2 linked regions of the Massilia sp. METH4 genome follow. The protein of the gene in region 2 interacts with the protein of the main gene of each other region in a pairwise test. Links are inferred from orthologs where the notes say so. Each region holds a gene or a part of one and is shown on either strand. Other genes may lie near its edges.

The links. The genes of interacting proteins can lie anywhere in the genome.
Region 1: the proteins of V6Z91_RS28885 (region 2) and V6Z91_RS06305 interact in binary tests that used the Escherichia coli proteins (3 or more experiments, as listed by UniProt). The link is inferred for Massilia sp. METH4 from one-to-one orthologs.

Annotation. Positions count from the first base shown.
Region 1 is NZ_CP146614.1:1,418,597-1,421,530, reverse strand. It holds V6Z91_RS06305 (bifunctional alpha/beta hydrolase/class I SAM-dependent methyltransferase), read left to right. Parts: upstream 1-545; coding sequence 546-2,324; downstream 2,325-2,934. Other genes in the region: V6Z91_RS06295 (phosphatase PAP2/dual specificity phosphatase family protein), read right to left, coding at 2,868-2,934; V6Z91_RS06300 (CDP-alcohol phosphatidyltransferase family protein), read right to left, coding at 2,275-2,892; V6Z91_RS06310 (phosphatidate cytidylyltransferase), read left to right, coding at 1-522.
Region 2 is NZ_CP146614.1:6,660,230-6,669,035, reverse strand. What follows is about bases 2,434-6,834. They hold V6Z91_RS28885 (AAA family ATPase), read right to left. Parts: upstream 6,435-6,834; coding sequence 2,634-6,434; downstream 2,434-2,633. Other genes in these bases: V6Z91_RS28880 (exonuclease SbcCD subunit D C-terminal domain-containing protein), read right to left, coding at 6,431-6,834; V6Z91_RS28890 (hypothetical protein), read right to left, coding at 2,434-2,596. Outside these bases: V6Z91_RS28905 (low molecular weight protein tyrosine phosphatase family protein), read left to right, coding at 1-207; V6Z91_RS28900 (class I SAM-dependent methyltransferase), read right to left, coding at 217-1,359; V6Z91_RS28895 (hypothetical protein), read right to left, coding at 1,439-2,326; more of V6Z91_RS28890, read right to left, coding at 2,387-2,433; more of V6Z91_RS28880, read right to left, coding at 6,835-7,663; V6Z91_RS28875 (PEP-CTERM sorting domain-containing protein), read right to left, coding at 7,760-8,485; V6Z91_RS28870 (diguanylate cyclase), read right to left, coding at 8,570-8,806. UniProt on the Escherichia coli protein: SbcCD cleaves DNA hairpin structures. These structures can inhibit DNA replication and are intermediates in certain DNA recombination reactions. The complex acts as a 3'->5' double strand exonuclease that can open hairpins.

The DNA.
Region 1 (2,934 bases), 5.2 Mb from region 2 along the record:
TTCCAGATCGAGCGGTGCACGTCGCACCTCGTGTACTTGCTGCTCTGGCTGACGATAGCCACGGCATGGACGCTCGTGCAGTTCATTCACCTGCCGCTCGGCCAGGACGCAAGCCTGGCATGGCTGTTCTACCTCTTCATCGTCACGGCGCTCAACGATATTGGCCAGTTCGTTGCCGGCAGGTTGTTCGGGAACCGCAAGATCGCGCCGACGATCAGCCCGAACAAGACATGGCAGGGCCTGCTCGGCGGTCTCGTTGTCTCGCAACTCGTCACGCTCGCTCTGGGCACCCACCTGCAACTCGGTACACCTGGCAGATTGGCCATCTACGCGCTGCTGCTCTCGGTCGGCGGCTTCTTCGGCGACCTGATGTTTTCGGCCGCGAAGCGCTGCCTCGGCATCAAGGACTTCTCGCAGCTGATTCCCGGCCACGGCGGCATCCTCGACCGTATCGACAGTCTCGTGGTCACCGCGCCGCTGCTGTACGTCCTGCTCATCACATTGGAAGGTGCAACCTCATGAAAAGCGAACATCCCGCAGCTTGGGTGACATCGGAATCCGGCTTCGACGCCGCCGACGGTACCCGGCTCTTCTACCGCGCATGGCAACCGAAGGCAGCGCGCAGCGATGGCGCGCAGCGCGCCCTCGTGTTCCTGCACCGTGGCCACGAGCACTCGGGCCGTATCGCGCAACTGGTCGAGAGCTTTGGCTGCCAGCAGGACTGGGCGTTCGCATACGACGCGCGCGGCCATGGCCATTCGCCGGGCGAGCGCGGTGCCGCGCCGGACTTTGCCACGCTGGTTCGGGACCTGGACGACTTCGTGGCGCACATCGCGCAACGCCACGGCATCGCGCGGGAGAACATGCTGGTGGTGGCGAACAGCGTCGGTGCCGTCGTGGCGGCCACCTGGGTACATGACTATGCACCGCGCATCCGTGGCCTCATCATGGCGGCGGCCGCATTCCAGATCAAGCTGTACGTGCCGCTGGCGAAACCGGCGCTGCGTTTTGCGCGGCGTTTCAAGCCGGACCTGTTCGTGACCAGCTATATCCGCCCAGGCATGCTGACGCATTCGCCCCAGGAAGCGACGGCCTACGCGGCAGACCCATTGATCGCCAAGAGCATTTCCGCGCAAATCCTGCTGGAGCTCGCGGACACGGCGAAGCGCATCGTCATGGATGCCGCGGCGATCGACGTTCCGGTCCTGATGCTGGTGGCCGACAAGGATTATGTGGTCCATGAAGCGCCGCAAAAAACCTTCTTCGAGCGCCTGTCGTCGCCGCTCAAGCGCTATGTCAGGCTGAGCGACTGCTATCATGCCGTCCTCTACGAGCGCGACATGGCGGCTGCCCTGGAGGCCAGCCGTGCCTTCATCGCCGACTGCTTTTCCACGGCGCCGCTGTCACCCGTCCACTATGTGCAGGCGGACAGCACGAGCGCCAGTGCCCGCACCTACGCGGCGCTGCAGCGCGACGACTACGGCAGTGCCGCCACGCGGGCATCCTATGCGGTGCAGCGCAAGATGCTGTCGATGCTCGGCTGGCTGAGCAACGGTATGCGCATCGGCTTGCGGCACGGATTCGACTCCGGCGCATCGCTCGACTACGTCTACCGCAACCAGGCCGGCGGCAAGCTGCTGTTCGGCGCGGTGATGGACCGCGGCTACCTCGATGCCGTCGGTTGGCGCGGCATCCGCGTGCGCAAGACGCAACTGCAGCAACTGCTCGCACAGCGCATCGCGGCCCATCCCGCTGCGCATTCCGCCGATGAACCGCTGCGCATCCTGGACATCGCCGCCGGTTCCGCGCGCTATGTGCTGGAAACGGTCAAGCGCTTCCAGGACCGCCATATCGAAGTAACCCTGTGCGACTACGAACAGCACAACGTGGACCGCGCACGGGAACTGGCGGCAAGCCTGGGGCTGCACGCCATGGTCGATTGCCGCCAGCGCGACGCATTCGACAGCACCAGCTACGGCGGGGAGGAGGGCAAGTACGATATCGCCGTGGTGTCCGGCCTGTATGAGCTGTTCAGCGACAATGCGATGGTGCTGCGCTCCCTGCGGGGCGTGGTGGCCAGCCTGAGGCCCGGCGGCTACCTCATCTACACCGCCCAGCCGTGGCACCCGCAGCTGGAGATGATCGCCGGCACGCTGACCAACCACCGCGGGGAACCGTGGCGCATGCGCCCCCGTCCGCAGGCCGAGATGGATGCGCTGGTGAGCGTGGCCGGTGCGGAAAAGCGTGGCACGCTGATCGGCGTGGACGGCATCTTCACCGTGTCGGTGGCACGGAAAGCCGCAGCGCCTGGCGCAGCCGGTTGAACACCGTCAGCACGGCCAGCAGCAGCACCACGCACAGCAAGCCGTTGCTCCACAAGGGGGCAACGCCCGAGCCGATCAGCAGGGCGATCACGCCGAACGCAAACGCGCGGTCGCTCTTGCCCATCGGCCCATCGAAGCGGCGCTCGACACCCACGCCATGGGCGAGCACGCCGGCGAATTCGGCCAGCAGCGCCACCACGACCAGCACCGTGACCAACGGCGCGGAAATGCCGGCCGCCAGCGCGAACGGCAGGTACAGCGCCGCATCGGAAACCTGGTCGCCCATCTCGTTGAGCAGCGCGCCCAGATTCGTCTTGTTTCCGGTTGCGGTGGCGAGCATGCCGTCGATCGCGTTCAACGCCATGCGCAGCAGCAGGAAGGCCGGCAGGCCGTACCAGAGGGCCGCGTTGCCGGGATGGAGCGCAAGCGCCACCCCATAGGCGCAGGACAGGAACATGGCTGCCAGCGTCACCTGGTTCGGCGTGGCGCCCGCGCGGGCGAAGGAGAGCAGGGCGGGGCGCAGCAACTGCTGGAAGCGTGGTTTCAGCTGGTAGATCGAGAAAGGCATCGTTGGGTTTTCCTTGCATGGAGACGGGCGATGAAACGGCTG
Region 2 (8,806 bases):
CCGCTCTCGACCGAGCAGGTGGCCTGGGCCGACATCATCTTCGTGATGGAAAAGACCCACCGCAACCGCCTCTCGTCACGGTTCCGCAGCCACCTGAACGGCAAGCGCGTGGTCTGCCTGGACATCCCCGACGACTACGAATACATGGACCCCGCGCTGGTGCGCCTGCTGGAGGCGCGGGTCGGGCGCTTCCTCAAGCGCGCCTGACCCGGCGGTTCAAGCGGCCCCCAGCCGCCACAGCGACGTCACCTCGGCCGAGCGCGCTGCATGCAGCGGGTCGGTCGCGTCGCCGGCCTTCGGGTGCACCGGCCGCACGTCCTGCCGGCCCAGAACGACGAGGCCGGCCGCGGCGATCCACTCGAGCAGTTGCGCGCGCGGCCGCAGGCCCAGGTGCTCGGCCAGGTCGGACATGATCAGCCAGCCCTCGCCACCCTCGGCCAGGTGGTCTTTCAAGCCCGCGAGGAAGCCCTTCAGCATGCGGCTGTCCGGGTCGTACACCGCATGCTCGATGGACGAGCCGGGCCTCGCCGGCACCCACGGCGGGTTGCAGACGACGAGCGGAGCGCGGCCGGGCGGGAACAGGTCCGCTTCCAGCAGCTCGACCTGGTCTTCCAGGCCTAGGCGGCCAATGTTATCGCGCGCGCAGGAGAGGGCGCGGCGGTCCATGTCGGTGGCGATCACGCGCGGCACGCCGCGCCGCGCCAGCACGGCGGAGAGCACGCCGGTGCCGGCGCCGATGTCGAAGGCCACATCCGTCTTCTTCGGCAGCGGCGTCTCCGCCACCAGTTGAACGTACTCGCCCCGCACCGGCGAGAAAACGCCGTAGTGCGGATGGATGCGCGCGCCCAGCGCCGGAATCTCCACCCCGGCCTTGCGCCACTCGTGCGCGCCGACGAGGCCCAGCAGCTCGCGCAGCGAGATCACGAATGCATCCTCGCCGCGGCCATAGGCCTCGTTGCAGGCAAGCTTCACGTCCGGCGCGCGGCGCAGCGGGATCGTGTAGCCGGGCTCGAATGGAATCAGGAGCATCGCCAGCGTGCGCGCGCGCTGCGACTGCGCCTGCCGGTGCAGGTGGAACGCTTCGGTCGGCGTGGCCGGCACCTTGGCCGGCTTTTTCTTGCCCTTGCCATGCTTGCCGTCGGCGCGCCGCGCCAGCGCCTGCAGCAATTGCCGGGCATTCTGGAAGTCGCCGCGCCACAGCAGCGCCGTGCCTTCGCAGGCCAGGCGGTAGGCCGTGTCGGCGTTCATCGTGTCGTCGGCGACCACGACACGCTTCGGCGGCGGCATCCCTGCCTCCGAATGCCAGCGGGCGGAACGGTCGGTTCCTTGTTCGGTCCAGTGGAGGAGGGTGGTTTCCATGTCGTGCCAGTTCTGAAGGGTGGTAAACGGCGAAACCGCCTGCACGGCGGTTTCGGTCGGTGGCACGTATTATAGCCGGTCAGGCTTCGTCGCCCGGCGGCGGAGTGGTCGAGATTGTCAACGGGATGTTGGCCGCCGATTGCGGCGCCGGCGCATTGTCCGGCACCTTCACTGGCACCTTCGCCGGCGCCTGTGCATTGTCCGGCACCTTGACCGGCGCCGGCGTCCTGTCCGTTGCCGCTTCGTCCACATACGCCTTCACGGGCGACGGCGGGGCATACGTGTCGAGCGATTGCGCGCTGTTGACGAGCTTCATCAGCCGCACGGACAGGTTGCCCAGCACATCGCCGCTCTCGCCATCCTTGACGTCGCCGGAGATCTGCTTGTCCATCAGCTTGAACAGGTCGCCCAGGCTGCCCGGCCACTCGATCTCGGGAAATTCGAATGCCGGCAATTGCAACGCCGTCTTCCCGGGCTCCTCGTCCGTGCCGGCAAAGCCAGCCGACATCGACGCTTCGTAGCGCACCTCCACCTCGAAATCGTACTTGGTGCCGTCGGCGAGCGTGATCGTTCCCTTGCCGAGGAATTGCGAGCTTTCGTTCAGGCTGAAGGCCGATGCCTTGCCGACGCCTTTGGCGCCTTCACCGCGCATCACGCCGGCGGCCACCGATGCCGACGTTTCGAGCGACACGGAATCGAACGCGATCGTGGCGCCCTTCGCGCCGTCGCCCAGCAGCTGCTGCGCGAACTTGCCGAGGAAACCCTGGGCCAGGTCGATGGTGTCGTTGCCCAGCGAATCGAGGCGCTGCTGCAGGTCGACCGCGCCCGACGAGAGGGCAACGTCGCTGCTGGCTTTCGTGGCCGCCGCCTGCGGCACGGCGGCATTGCCGCGCGCGCCCTGCTGGGTGGAGCCGGTGAGGGCGGTGTTCTGGTACTGGCGGGTGCCGAGTGGAGAGAGCGAAGACATGGCTGGCCTCTTTTTACAGTGTCCCTCTACATCGACACGTTGGCCGAATACTTGAGGACGTCAGTGGTGGTGGGTCCACAGGCCGTTCGAGGCCAGGTACGCCTGCACGGCGTCCGCCTGCCCGATGGCGTGCAGTTTCACTTCGCCGCAGGAACACACGCCGGAGTACGGCGTGATGTGCGAGCAGGCAGATACTTTCTGAACGGTAACTTTCACCGCCTTGGCGCATTTCGCGCATTTGAACGTCAGGGTGCGTGGAGCTTTAAACATGCTTATCGAAACCAGGGAACTATGAGCGCCCATTCTATCAGGCCACGCTCACATGGCTGCGCCCGCCCGCACCGGGCTGCACGAGAATACGCGTGGCGATCCGTTCCGTCATCTCCTGCACGTGCGAAATGACGCCGACCTTGCGGCCCATGGCTTGCAGGTTGTCCAGCGCATCCATCGCCACGCGCAGCGTTTCCGCATCCAGGCTGCCGAAACCTTCGTCGATGAACAGCGATTCCACGCGCACCCGGTTGGACGACAGCGATGCGAGGCCCAGCGCCAACGCCAGCGACACGAGGAACGATTCGCCGCCGGACAGCGAGTGCACCGAGCGCAGGTCGTCGCCCATGTGCAGGTCGCGCACCAGCAGGCCCAGCGACGGTTGCGAAGGGTTGTCGATGCGCAGCAGCTGGTAGCGGGGAGCCAGTTGCCGCAGGTGGGCATTGGCATAGCCGAGCAGCACGTCCAGCGTGAATTGCTGGGCATAGTTGCGGAACTTCTTGCCGTCGGCCGAGCCGATCAGTTCCGCCAGCCGGGCCCAGCGCCGCTCGCCCGCTTCCTGCTTTTCCAGGTCGGCCAGCATCGCGCTGGCGCGGCGGCGGCGCTCGTCGTCCTGCGCCAGCGCCACCTTCAGGGCCGACGCGTGTTCCTGGGCCGTGCGCCGCTCGGCTGTCAGCGCTTCGAGCGCCTCGCGCAGGGGACTTGCACCCAGCTCGGACCCGTCCGGCGCCGTGGCGCGATGCCGCTCCAGTTGCGCCTCGCGCTCGCGCAGCACGGTCACGGCCTGCGCAATGGCCTCGTCCAGCGCCTGCAAGGCGTGCCGCTCGGCGCGGATCGCCTCCAGCGGATGGGCCAGCAGCGCCAGCAGCTCGTCCATCGAGGCCACCTGATTGGCCAGGGCGACCGTGGGCGCGAACAGGTCCGGCTCGGCATGGTCGCGATGGAATGCGTCGAGCCACTCGGCCAGCCTGCCCTGTACCTCCCGCGATGCCTCTTCCAGTTCGGCGGAGCGCCGCCGCGCCTGCGCCAGCGCCTCGTCGCAGCGGGCGCGTTGCTGGGCAGCCTGCTGGCCGGCTTCCTGCTGGGTGCGCAGGGCGGCATGGGCCGCCTCGCAGGCGGCGCGCAGCCGCGCTTCCACCTCGCCCACCGGCGCCCCATTCCACAGCGCCACCCGCTGGGCACGGGCGGCCTGCAGTGCCTCGTCCGCCGCCAGGAAGGCGGCGCGGGCGGCCTGTTCGTCGCCCGCCACTTTCGCATGGGCCTCCTGCAGGGCCGCCAGTTCGATGTCCAGCGCGGCGATCCTTGCGGCGCGCTCTTCCAGGTCAACCTGCTGCTTCTGCCATTGGCGGCTCTCCGCCTGCCGCAGTGCGTGGAAATGCTCCGGGTCCTGGCGCCAGGCGTCCTTCCAGCCCTCGCCGCCATCCGGCGCATCGGCGAACGCGGCATCGAGGTCGTCCAGCAGGGCGTCGAGATGATGCACGGCGTCGATGTGCTGCGATGTCAGTGCCTCGGCCTGGGCCTGTGCCTGGGCCAATGCCGTCGCGGCCGTGGCGGCGCCGGCCTGCCAGCGCGCCTGTTCCGCGGCGGCCCGTTCGCAGGCCTGCTGGGCGCGGTCGCGCACCGCGCCCGCCTGCCGCAGCGCCTGCTCCTGCCGCGCCACGTCCTGCAACAGCGCCGCGGCGGCGGCCAGGCGCGCGGCCAGCCACGCGGCGCGGTCGGCATCGGTCACGGCGGTGCCGCCGTCCGCTGCGTCGTCGATGCCAGCCAAGGCGGCCTGCCAGCGCGCCGCGATCGCCGCCTGCGCCGGAGCGAGCGCGGCCAGTTCCCCGCGCACCTGTTCCAGCCGGCTCGCGCTCGACGTGGCCAGCGCGCGCTGTGTCGCTTCCTGGCCGATCAGCCGGTCCTGTGCGCTGCGCCAGCGCGCCACGTCGGCGCGCAGCGCATCGAGCATGCCGCGCAGCCGGTCGTTGCCGTGATAGGGATGCTCGACGGAGCCGCACACGGGGCAGGGCGCGCCGTCTTCCAGCGCGGCGCGCAATTGCTCCACGCTTTCGCCGCATGCCGCCTCGGCCAGGGCCAGCGAACGTTCGGCCTGCGCCAGCGCGGCCTTGCCGGCCGCGAGTTCGGTGCCGGCGCCGTCGGCCAGCGCCTGCGCATCGGCGCGGGCCCGTTCCAGCTGGTCCGCCTGGGCTGCCAGGGCCGCGTGGCGCTCGTTCTTGGTTGCCAGGTCGAGCCACAGCCGCTCGGCTTCGCGCAGCGCGTCGCGGCGCGCTTCCAGTTCCGCCCGCCGCAGGCCCAGCCCTTCGGCGTCGAAGGCGGCCAGCGCTACGGCCGCCGCGGCACGTTCGGCCTCGGCCGCGCGCAAGGTTTCCGTTGCGGCGGCCAGTCCCGCCTGCGCGGCCAACTCCTCGTCGCGATGGCGGGTGGCGCGCCGCTGCGCGTCGGCCAGCTTCGCGCCGATCGCCGCGCCGTGATGCGCCGCGCGGCCGGCCTGCGTGAACAGCTCTTCCCAGCGCGGCCATTGCTGGCCCAGCACCGCCCAGTGCCGATGCGTTGCCAGCCATGTATGGCCGAACTCCTGGCCGGCCACCAGGTTGCGCCGTTCATTGCGCTTGTCCGACAGCGCGGCCGCCGCCTTCGTCACGGCCGCCACCGCCGCGTCGCGCGCGGCCCGCGCTTGCACGTGCTGCGGCTGCATCGCCTCGATGCGGGCATCCAGTGCCTTGGCCCGGTCCAGCTGGGGCCCGGCGTCGCGCCGTGCCGCCTCGGCCGCTTCAACGTTGTGCGCCGCCTGCTGCTGGGCGGCGGCCGCGGCGGCCTGGGCCTGGCCGGCCGCTGCCGCTTCCTGCCCGCAGCGCGCGATGGCGGCCTGCGCCTGCGCCAGGTCGGCCTGCACGCGCTGCACGGCATCGTGCAGCGGCCGCGCTTCCTGCACGGCATCGAGCTTGTCGAGCGCGGCGCGGCGCGGGGCCGCCGCTTCCACGGCGGCGATGCGCGCCTGCCGTGTCGCCTCGGCCTCGGCGATGCCGTCCAGCAGGCGGGCGGCGCCCTCGTGCCAGCGCAGGTCCGTCTCCAGCGCGGCCTTGCGGGCGTCGAGCACGGCCAGCGCCGCCTCGGCCTCGCGCGCCTGCCGTTCGGTTTCCTGGCGCTCATCGCCGGACAGGGGCTTCTGGTCGGCCAGCCGCGCGTGCATCTGTTGCAGCGCCTGCGCCTCGAGCTTGTGGCGCTCGTGGGCGCGGCGCGACAGGTCGCTGTAGATCGTGCTGCCGGTCAGCGTTTCGAGCAGCAGGCCGCGCTCGTCGTCCTGCGCCTTCAGGAAGGTGGCGAACTCGTTCTGGGCCAGCAGCACGGCCCGCGTGAACTGGTCGAAGTTCAGGCCGATGCGCGCTTCGATCTCGGCCTTCACCTCGGTCTTGGTGCCGCCGATCGGCTGCAGCTCGGGCAGCTTGTGCAGCGTCATTGCCGTCGGCTGCAGGGCGCCGCTGGCCTTGGTGCGGGACCGGCGCACGCTCCAGCGCGACCGGTAGGCCACGCCGTCGCTGCCGACGAAATCGACTTCGGCATACCCTTCCGGCGTGCCGCGGCGCAGCAGCGTGCGGCTGTCATCCGAACCGATGGGATCGCCCACGTCGGGCGTCTTGCCGCGTGCATGCACGAGGCGCGGCGTGCGGTCGTACAGGGCCAGGCACAGGGCGTCGAGCAGCGTGCTCTTGCCGGCGCCGGTGGGGCCGCTGATGGCGAACAGGCCGGCGGAGGCAAGCGGATCGCTGCCGAAATCGACCGAGAATTCATCGGCCAGCGAGGCCAGGTTGCGGCCGCCGATGCGCAGGATCCTCATCGCGTCGCATCCTCCAGCAGCAGTTCGGCGAGGGCGCTCAACTGGTCGTCCGGCGCGTCGCCGCCGAACTTCTGGCGGTACAGGCGGGCGAACACCTCGGCCGGCTGCAATTGCGCCAGCTGGTCCAGCGATACGGCCGCCTCTTCCAGGCCGCCGCCTCGCTGGCCGCTGGTGGTCTCGATCTTGGCCAGGCGCACGTGCTTGCCCTCCAGCGCGGCCTCGATCCGGGCGCGCAGTCCGGGTTCGGGCGCGTCCAGCCGCACGCGCACCTCCAGGTAGGGTTGCGCATAGGCCGGCGCCAGCGGAAAGTCCAGCGCTTCCAGCTCGTCGAGCACCTGCTCGAGCGGGGCGGGGCGCGTGGGCACGCGCAGCAGGTGCACGGCGCGCGGCACATGGACCGGCACCGTTTCGCGCAGCGCGGGGCCGTCGAGGTCGATGCGCAGCACCTGGTGCTGGTAGTGCACTTCCGAGAACGACAGCGGCAGCGGGCTGCCGCAATAGCGGATGTGCGCGTGGCGGCCGATCTGCTGGGCCAGGTGCAGGTGGCCCAGCGCCGCATAGGCGATGGCCGGCCCGAAGATGCCGGCCGGGAGCATCTCGGTGCCGCCGATCACGATGCGGCGCTCGGAATCGGCCGACATCTGGCCGTCGACCATGTGGCAGTGGCCCATCGCCACGATCGCCTGGCCCGGCTGGCGCAGCGTCTCCGCATGGGCCAGGGTCTGCCGGTACAGTTCCGCGATGCCGGCCAGGTACGCGTCGCCCCCTTCCTCGACGCGCGGCACGTCGGAGGGCCGCAGGAACGGCACGGCCAGGCACCAGGCGGCCACCGCGCCGTCGCGGTTCGTCAGCGGGTGCACCAGGCGCGCCACGTCGATGGCGCCGTCGGCCGTGCGCTCCACGTTGCCCACCACGCGCGTGCCCAGTTCTTCCAGCAGGGGGCCGGGCGCGTCGATGCGGCCGGGCGAGTCGTGGTTGCCGGCCACGAGCATGATGTCCAGCCCGGGGGCGGCGGCGCGCGCCTGGCGCAGGAAGCGGTACAGCTGGCGCTGCGAGGCGGCGGACGGGTTGGCGTTGTCGAACACGTCGCCGGCGATCAGCAGGGCGTCGGCCTGTTCGGCCACGATCGTCTCGAGCAGCCAGTCGAGGAAGCACTGGTGCTCGTAGTGCCGGTCGAAGTTATGGAGCGACTGGCCCAGGTGCCAGTCCGAGGTATGCAGCAGGCGCATCGGACGCTAGTGAAATTGCCGGAACGGGAAGCGCGACAGTGTAGCGCATCGCGCGCGCTGCCGGTGGCCGCGTCACGCCCCGGCAGCCCGGCCGGGTCAGGCCCGGCGCCGCCGCGCGGCGAACGGCAGCAGCGCCAGGCCGGCGCCGAACATCGCGTAGGTTGCCGGTTCGGGCACCGAAACGGCCAACTGGTAAGAGAACTGGTCGGCGCGGCCGACCGCGTCGCCCGCCAGGGCAAGGGAGCCGTCCGGCTGCATGGTCGAGTTGACGATCGAGAAGCCCTTGGTCAAGGGGTTGGCGTAATACGCCAGCGCCGGCTCGAGCACGGAGTTGATCGCGAACTGGTCGGCGCCCAGGAAGACATATTGCTGGACGGTGGCGAAGTCTCCGAACGTGGCAGGGTCGAGGCTCACGCTCTGGTAGAAGCGCTTCGTGGTCCGGCCGGTGCCATCCGTGTCCGACAGGACCTGGGAGCTTACCTGGCCCGTTCCATCCAGGCTGAACACTTCGCCGTCCAGGCGCAGCGTGATCTGCAGCGCCGCATCGCTGGCTTGCATCCACAGATTGTCGGTGCTGGAGAGGACGTTGGCGCTGTCGAACACGCTGGTGACGGTCAAGTCGAAGCTGCGGGCGCCGGCCAGGTCACCCTGCGGGAAGAACCCGGGCAGGTTGAAGGCGGCCGTATTGCCCATGGTACGGGTGGTGATGGTATAGGTTTCGGCGCTTGCGCTGGTGCAAGCAACTACGGCGAGCAATGCCGCCACTCCCGACAGCGCCGTGCGCTTGCGGCGCAGCCCGGGACAAGCCTGGTATTCGTTCATCGTTGCTCCTGTGAATGAGCCGCGCGCGGCGATCCCCGGAGTATACAAAGATGGGCGTTGCAATGGCGCACGATAATGCGCGTTTCACACGGTGACGTCCGGGTGCCTGCTGGCCAGCGTGCCGCCCGTGCGGAAGGTATTGCGGCCGGCCTCCTTGGCTTCGTACAGCAGCGCGTCGGCCCGCGCCAGCAGCTCGGCCGGGGCCAGCTCGCCGCCGCGGTAGAACGCCACCCCGATGCTGGTCGAGATGTCGGCGCGAATGCCGTCCAGGTCGAACGGCGCGGCCACCGCGGCCACCAGCTTGGCAGCGGTGCGCTCGGC